DNA from 2 places in the Robertmurraya sp. FSL R5-0851 genome. Region 1 is predicted to be linked to the other one. Evidence: riboswitches for the same ligand, from Rfam matches in the RefSeq annotation. Region 1 holds a riboswitch; the other holds the start of a gene.
The links. Region 1 has a riboswitch for thiamine pyrophosphate ahead of thiC (phosphomethylpyrimidine synthase ThiC). Riboswitches for the same ligand answer to the same signal wherever they lie in the genome.
Positions count from the first base shown of each region.

Region 2: it holds a riboswitch for thiamine pyrophosphate, as region 1 does, so the genes downstream of both, MKX65_RS06965 (ABC transporter substrate-binding protein) here and thiC (phosphomethylpyrimidine synthase ThiC) in region 1, are expected to answer to the same signal.

Region 1 is NZ_JBBOOE010000001.1:3,641,234-3,645,442, reverse strand. Features, by position in the region: gene MKX65_RS18785 (spore coat protein) at 1-227, shown strand, start outside; gene MKX65_RS18780 (zinc-dependent alcohol dehydrogenase) at 244-1,380, shown strand; partial or broken gene MKX65_RS27135 (transposase) at 1,625-1,825, opposite strand; tRNA gene MKX65_RS18770 (tRNA-Ala) at 2,114-2,186, opposite strand; TPP riboswitch at 2,452-2,566, shown strand; gene thiC (phosphomethylpyrimidine synthase ThiC) at 2,709-4,209, shown strand, end outside.
Region 2 is NZ_JBBOOE010000001.1:1,336,557-1,340,765, reverse strand. Features, by position in the region: gene MKX65_RS06975 (DUF5348 domain-containing protein) at 1-124, shown strand, start outside; gene MKX65_RS06970 (peptide chain release factor 3) at 414-1,994, opposite strand; TPP riboswitch at 2,185-2,295, shown strand; gene MKX65_RS06965 (ABC transporter substrate-binding protein) at 2,398-3,393, shown strand; gene MKX65_RS06960 (thiamine-binding protein) at 3,405-3,698, shown strand; gene MKX65_RS06955 (ABC transporter permease) at 3,695-4,209, shown strand, end outside.

The DNA of each region.
Region 1 (4,209 bases):
GCGTGGAGTTAAGAGAGGCATTATACAGGCAAATGGAACTATCTATTGATTTACACACCGAGATATCTGAATTGATGATAAGCAAGGGTTGGTTATATCCGAACGACGTTGGCAAGCAAGTTGAGTTGGATCTTAAATCTGCCGAAAATGCTTTAATGATTGCCGGAATGAACTTATTCCCGAATGATACGGATAGACTTGGAATGTTCGCAACGCCTAATAAATAAGGGAGGTTAGAGAAAAATGAAAGCTGTCACGTACCAGGGGAGTAAAAATGTCCAGGTTAAAGAAGTAAAAGACCCAAAAATTAAAAATGGTGATGATATCATTGTAAAAATAACAACTTCTGCTATATGCGGATCCGATTTGCATTTGATTCATCAAATGATTCCCAATATGCCCACTGATTACGTAATAGGCCATGAACCGATGGGGGTAGTCGAAGAAGTAGGACCGGAAGTAACAAAATTGAAAAAAGGGGATCGGGTAATTATTCCCTTTAATGTAAGCTGCGGGCATTGCTGGTACTGTAACCATGATATAACCAGCCAATGTGATAATTCAAACCCTCATGGTGAAATGGGTGGTTTCTTTGGATATTCAGAAACAACCGGTGGATTTGCTGGCGGACAAGCTGAATATATGCGTGTTCCATATGGAAACTTTACTCCGTTTAAAATACCGGAAAACTGCGAAGTAGAAGATGAAAAGTTAGTGTTACTTGCAGATGCAGCCTCAACAGCTTATTGGAGTGTAGACCACTCTGGTGTCAAAGCTGGTGATACTGTTATCGTTTTAGGATGTGGTCCAGTAGGTCTCCTTGCTCAAAAATTTGCTTGGTTTAAAGGTGCTGAGCGTGTTATTGCGGTCGATTACCTCCAATACCGGCTTGATCATGCGAAACGGACCAATAAAGTAGAGACTGTAAATTTTGAAGAACATGAAAACGTTGGCGAATATTTAAGAGAGATAACACAAGGTGGAGCAGATATCGTTATTGATTGTTCAGGTATGAGCGGCAAGATGACGCCTCTTGAATATCTTGCATCCGGAATGAAACTTCATGGCGGTGCAATGGGTGGGCTTGTCATTGCATCACAGGCTGTGCGAAAAGCTGGGACCATCCAAATTACTGGTGTTTATGGGGGACGTTATAATGGTTTCCCGTTAGGAGACATTTTCCAAAGAAATGTTGACATTAAAACAGGTCAGGCCCCCGTTATTCCTTATATGCCTTTTCTTTACAATCTTATATCTGAAGGAAAGGTTGATATTGGTGATGTAATTACACATGTACTCCCATTAGACCAGGCAAAGCATGGATACGAAGTTTTTGACACAAGGACCGATAATTGTATAAAAGTCATTTTAAAACCTTAAATTGATAAATCCAAGATAAAAGATTACCTTTATTTCAAAAATAAATTTGCAGAAGAATAAAACAATCATTTAAGGCGGTGATCATCCATCGTCTTTTTTGATGAATCAATAATTCTTCTAACGTATAGAGCTTGCTTATGTATCCTATTGGATTCCTGATCCCTCACCTCCCGGAAGTAATGCTTTACGCTAAAGACACTTTTGATATAGTGGTTGAAAAGCAATGGCTTGAACAATCTCCTCTAGTTACAAACATCTTACGACAATCGCATAAGGCACTCCTAACATCCATAAACAATGCATGTCTTAGTCTGCTCAAACCACTTTTGGTAATTCAATTTAAAGTACCTTTGAATGTACCAGATTCAAAGACACTTGGGTCAATACTTACAAAGGCCACCAGTTTCTTAGAGTGATTAAACCGATCAATTTCCTTGTTTTCAGATTTAGAATTTCAAGCTCAGGCCATGATGTTTTGCAAAAAATTCTGCCTCTTTAATTCTCCCATCTATGAAATACTGAATAGTTTCTCTTCCAGTTCTTGGCTTTTCATTAATATCACCAGATAAGTTTACTTTCATAAAAAAGGATAATTTCTTAAAGCTAAAGATAGGACCCAATAGAAACACGTAAGTTAACTAAAGTGTTTCTATTGTGCACATTTAGGTAAATTTTTTAACTTAAATATTCCAAGAAATAATAAAAACCCTTGCTACGCAAGGGTTTTTATATATGGAGCATAGGGGGCTCGAACCCCTGACCTCTACGCTGCCAGCGTAGCGCTCTCCCAGCTGAGCTAATGCCCCGAATATCTGAAGCGATATAAAAATATTATACTACATCATTGTATTTTTACAATACCTGAAAACGCATTTTTTTGCCTAAGCTAAATATTGTAGGAGGCATGTAATATCAGGGCTTCATAGGGCAGTTATGAATAACTCGTAACCTTTATACGATAACTTCCGAATCTTTCATAAAGTGGTTCTGAATTGTGGTCTTTTATAACTATTCAGGAAAATTTACCCTTCCATTTCCTATGGTTTCATGTATAATAAATGTGAATTGAATAGCAATAACTAGGGGAGTCCAATAGTTTGGGCTGAGAGAGAGACACGTTTAAGTTTCTTGACCCTTTGGACCTGATCTGGATCATACCAGCGTGGGGAAGTTAATAACAATCTATTAATTTAGATTACACTTCTACATATTAAGCCGGGTCCGTCTGTTTTTGGACCCGGCTTTTTTATTGTGTATTTCTTACTTCGATCCCCCGTTTTTTCTAGATCTCGTCCTTTTATTACATTATATAAAAGGAGAGATTTACTATGGCATCAACCTCATTAAACGAAAAAAGCATTTCGATCATGTCAAGTTTTTCAGGAAGTAAAAAGGTATATGTAGAAGGTTCGAGACCTGATATTCAAGTGCCTATGCGAGAGATTGCACTTAGTCCCACATCTGGAACTTTTGGTGAAGAGGAAAATCTACCTGTTCGTGTGTATGATTCAAGTGGTCCATACACCGATAGTCAATTTACAGTTGATATAACCAAAGGCCTACCTAATCTAAGACATAACTGGATACGAGAAAGAGAAGATGTAGAAGAATATGAAGGAAGAGAAATAAAGCCGGAAGACAATGGATTTAAAGATGATCATGACCCAAGAGCGAATCATAAAGTCTTTCCGGGGCTCAACCGAAAACCGTTGCGAGCGAAAAAAGGTCAGAATGTAACTCAGCTTCACTATGCAAAAAAGGGAATCATTACTCCTGAAATGGAGTTTATCGCCATTAGAGAAAATATGAAACCAGAGTTTGTTCGTGAGGAAGTGGCAAAAGGAAGAGCTATTATTCCATCGAATATCAATCATCCAGAGATGGAACCAATGATCATCGGACGCAATTTTCACGTGAAGATTAATGCGAACATCGGAAACTCAGCTGTTTCCTCTTCGATTGAGGAAGAAGTGGAAAAAATGACATGGGCTACACGCTGGGGCGCAGATACGATTATGGATTTATCAACAGGGAAAAATATTCACACTACAAGAGAATGGATCATCCGTAATTCTGCCGTTCCAGTAGGTACGGTTCCTATTTATCAAGCACTTGAAAAAGTAAATGGTATTGCAGAGGATTTAACTTGGGAAGTTTATCGTGACACATTAATTGAGCAAGCGGAGCAAGGAGTCGATTATTTCACCATTCATGCCGGGGTTCTTTTAAGGTACGTGCCTCTAACGGCGAAGCGATTAACGGGCATTGTTTCAAGAGGTGGATCGATCATGGCTCAGTGGTGCTTGTATCATCACCAGGAAAATTTCCTTTATACTCATTTCGAGGAAATCTGTGAGATTATGAAGGCATATGATGTTGCGTTCTCCCTTGGGGACGGTTTGCGTCCTGGTTCTATTGCAGATGCAAATGATGAGGCACAGTTTGCAGAACTAGAGACATTAGGAGAACTAACTCAGATTGCATGGGAACATGATGTTCAGGTAATGGTGGAGGGGCCAGGGCATGTACCGATGCATCTGATAAAAGAAAATATGGATAAACAATTAGAGGTTTGTAAGGAAGCGCCTTTTTATACATTAGGGCCTTTAACGACTGATATCGCTCCTGGGTATGACCATATCACATCGGCCATTGGTGCTGCGATGATCGGTTGGTATGGTACGGCCATGCTTTGTTATGTTACACCAAAGGAACATTTAGGCTTACCTAATAGAGATGATGTTAGGGAAGGGGTAATCACGTATAAGATTGCGGCGCATGCGGCTGATTTAGCTAAAGGACATCCAGGGGCACAAAAGAGAGATGATG
Region 2 (4,209 bases), 2.3 Mb from region 1:
TCTGGGAAGTGGGAAGACTCTTTCCTGCCGCTTGGAATTGGGCAGAGACTGGTATATCCTTACGGGTCGAAATGATGTTAGGTTCTACCTTAAGAAAAATGAGACGTATCAAGTTGATTTGTAAATCATTAGGGAAGCATGTGAACTGCTTCCCTTTCATTTTTGGACAGTGAATCCGTCAGTTTTAGGACAATCAACACCGTCAAGTTCTGGACATTGGAGAACGTCATTAACATTTCATCCTAATCACCAGCTAATTTTCATTACTTATAGGTTGTACGAAATAAAGAAGAATTATCACTTGAACATGCAAGACTTTTCCTACATTTTTCGACATTAGTTTTTTTTTCCAGACCACTCTTCCTAATGAATATAAAATAAAGAAGCCCTCAATCTTGAGGACTCCCTTATACTTATTGATAATCATCCATAGGATTATAAAGTGTAATATCTGGATTTTTTTCTTGGAACCAGCGAAGGGCAAAGTCGTTTTCGAAAAGAAATACTTTCTTATCGTAGCGATCCTTTACTAAAAGACTTCGACTGCTAGAAAGATTTTCGTTAATTTCTTCATTTTCGACCCAACGGACAATTTTTGAGCCTAATCTTTCCATTAATACCTCAGCATTGTACTCGTTTCTCATTCGATGCTCAAACACTTCAAATTGAAGTTGACCTACGGCCCCTAGCAAATAATCATCTGTTCGAACCGTACGGAAGAGCTGAATGGCTCCCTCTTGTACAAGTTGCTGAATTCCTTTATGAAAAGACTTTTGCTTCATTACGTTTTTAGCTGAAACTCGAACAAAGAGTTCAGGTGTAAACTGTGGAAGCTTTTCATATTGAAAGTTGTTTTTTCCAACAGTCAATGTATCTCCAATTTGATACGTACCTGGATCGTACAAACCAATAATATCTCCACTAACCGCTTCATCAACCGTGTTTCGGTCATCCGCCATAAACTGTGTTGATTGAGAAAGCTTCATTGACTTTCCTAAGCGTGGGATATTGACTGTCATCCCTCTTTCGAATTTTCCTGAACATACACGTAAAAAGGCAATTCTATCCCTATGAGCAGGATTCATATTAGCTTGAATCTTAAAAATAAAGCCTGAGAAATCCTCTGATAATGGATCGATTTTTCCTTCTGTAGATTCCCGTGCTTGAGGTGCAGGTGCAAATTGAAGATAGGTTTCTAGAAAAGTTTGAACACCAAAGTTCGCTAGGGCGCTACCAAAGAATACAGGTGTTAGTTCCCCATTTGCTATTCTTTCACGAGAAAACTCATTCCCCGCTTCATTTAATAGCATGATTTCTTCCAACGTCTGGTCATATAAGGAGTATTGCTTTAATTTATGATCTCCTTCTATTTCTCCATCTTCATTTAACCCAACAAAACGTTCTTCCTCATCTACTCGGAATTGTTCAATTCGCTTGTAAAAACGGTCATATATACCGAGAAATTCTTTCCCCATTCCAATCGGCCAGTTCATCGGATATGATTCTATTCCCATAACCTCTTCTAGTTCAGCTAAAAGTTCTAATGGAGATTTCCCCTGACGATCAAGCTTATTAATAAAGGTAAAAATCGGAATGCCTCTCATTCGACATACTTTAAATAGCTTTAAGGTCTGCTCCTCAATCCCTTTTGCTGAATCGATTATCATGACCGCACTATCAACAGCTGTAAGAGTACGATACGTATCTTCACTGAAGTCTTGGTGACCTGGTGTATCAAGAATATTTACTCGACAGTCATTATAATCAAATTGCATCACACTCGACGTAACGGAAATACCACGTTGTTTTTCAATTTCCATCCAATCGCTCGTAGCAAACTTACCCGTTTTCTTTCCTTTAACTGTTCCCGCATCACGAATGGCTCCACCAAATAACAATAACTTCTCAGTTAATGTCGTTTTCCCAGCATCTGGGTGGGAAATGATCGCAAATGTGCGACGCGATTGTACATCATCTTTAAAATTTTTTGCCATTATAGAAATTCCTTTCTTTCCTTACACAAATTCATCCATAACTTCAATCTTATCGTGACTGTTTAAAGTTTGCAATGTGTTCTTTACAAAAGCAACAACAAACATATCATTATGTTCATTTTCCAAGAAAGTTCTTCCTTTTCAAGAAAATAATTTCTGCTATAATGAGATAGAAATGAAACTAAATAGGTAAGAATTGTAGGGGAACCGATGAAGACCGGTTGAGAGTGCATCCCATTGATGCTGACCCTTTGAACCTGATCTGGATGAAACCAGCGTAGGGAACATATTCTTTAGACAATCATATTGTTTAAACATATGCGCCCGGTTCAAAAACTGCGGCGCTTTTTGTCGTCTATGGGGCCAGGTCATGTTCCTACTTATACCATTGGAGGAGAAAGTAATGAAAAAATGGATAGCTGCAATAACAGCTTCTGTATTACTCGCAGGTTGTTCAGAAACAAATGAACAGCAAACAGAACAAGAGGAGTCAAGCGCTGACTTAAAAAAAGTGACTGTCGTTCTTGATTGGACTCCAAATACGAATCACACAGGACTATATGTTGCAAAAGAAAAGGGCTTTTTTGAAGAGGAAGGTCTTGATGTGACCATTCAGATGCCTGGAGAAGCTGGTGCTGACCAACTTGTTGCTTCTGAGAAAGCTGATTTTGGTGTAGGTTATCAAGAAGGAATTACACAGGCAAGAGTACAAGGAGTACCGCTTGTTTCTATAGCTGCGGTTATTCAACACAACACTTCTGGTTTCGCATCACCGGCATCTAAAAATATTCAATCCCCTAAAGATTTTGAGGGAAAAACATACGGTGGTTGGGGTTCACCTGTTGAAGAATCCGTCATCGACTCACTTATGAAGCAAGAACAAGCAGATGTAGAAAAGGTGAATATTGTAAACATAGGCGATGCGGACTTCTTTACCGCTGTTAAACGTGATATTGACTTTGCTTGGATATACTACGGTTGGACAGGCGTAGAAGCGGAATTACGAGGAGAAGACATTAATATGGTCTACTTAACCGATTACTCCGAAAAGTTAGACTACTATACACCTGTTTTAACCACTAGCGAAAACATGATTAACAACGATCCTGAAACAGTAAGAGCTTTTGTTAATGCCGCTTCAAAAGGCTATGAATTTGCTATCGACAATCCTTCCGATGCCGCTGACGTCTTAATCAAAGCTGCTCCAGAACTTGACGCAGAGCTTGTAAAGAAAAGTCAGGAATGGCTTGCTACCAAATATCAAGACGATGCAGACCAATGGGGTGAGCAAAGTTTAGAAGTATGGGAAAACTATGCTTCTTGGATGCTTGAGAACGGGTTGCTAGAATCAGAGTTAGATGCAGAAAAAGCCTTTACTAATGAATTTTTACCACAATAGGAGTTGTTCATATGGCAAACGCACTTGTTAGTATACAAATTATCCCTAAGACAAAAAACGGTGAAAATGTGATTCCTTACGTAGATGAAGCAATAGCCGTTATTGATGCGTCAGGAGTAAAGTATGAGGTTCATCCCTTAGAAACAACTATGGAGGGTGATCTTCAGGAACTATTTTCAGTGATTACGAAAATGAATGAAAAGATGATTGAAATGGGAAGCAGTAATGTTATTTCACAGGTGAAGATTCTTTACCAGCCAACTGGTATAACAATGGATACTCTTACGGAGAAATATCGTTCATGATACAAAAATTACAAAAAGGGTGGAGACCAACTTTTGTTCTCCTCCTTTTATTCCTTGTTTGGGAATTCACTGCAAGAATCACTGAGATTCCAACTTGGCTGCTCCCAACTCCCTCACAAATTTTTAATGAACTTATCAATGGCTGGAGCAGTGTTTCTGTACATCTTTCTTCCACCATTCGGCTTATTTTACTAGGCTTTGTTTCTGGAGTTACCGTAGGTCTGTTAACTGCCTTTATATTACATAATATTCCTTTTTTAAAAGAATCTTTATATCCGCTTCTTATATTATCGCAAAATATACCTATTATTGTACTTGCTCCACTTCTGGTTATATGGTTCGGCTTTGGCCTATTACCAAAACTAATTGTTATTACTCTGGTTTGTTTCTTTCCTATTACGATTTCAGCCATGGATGGATTTCGCCAGGTTGCTCCTGAGCTTTTTCATTATATGCAAATGGCAGGAGCAACCAAACGTCAGTTATTTTGGAAACTCGAGTTTCCGTTTGC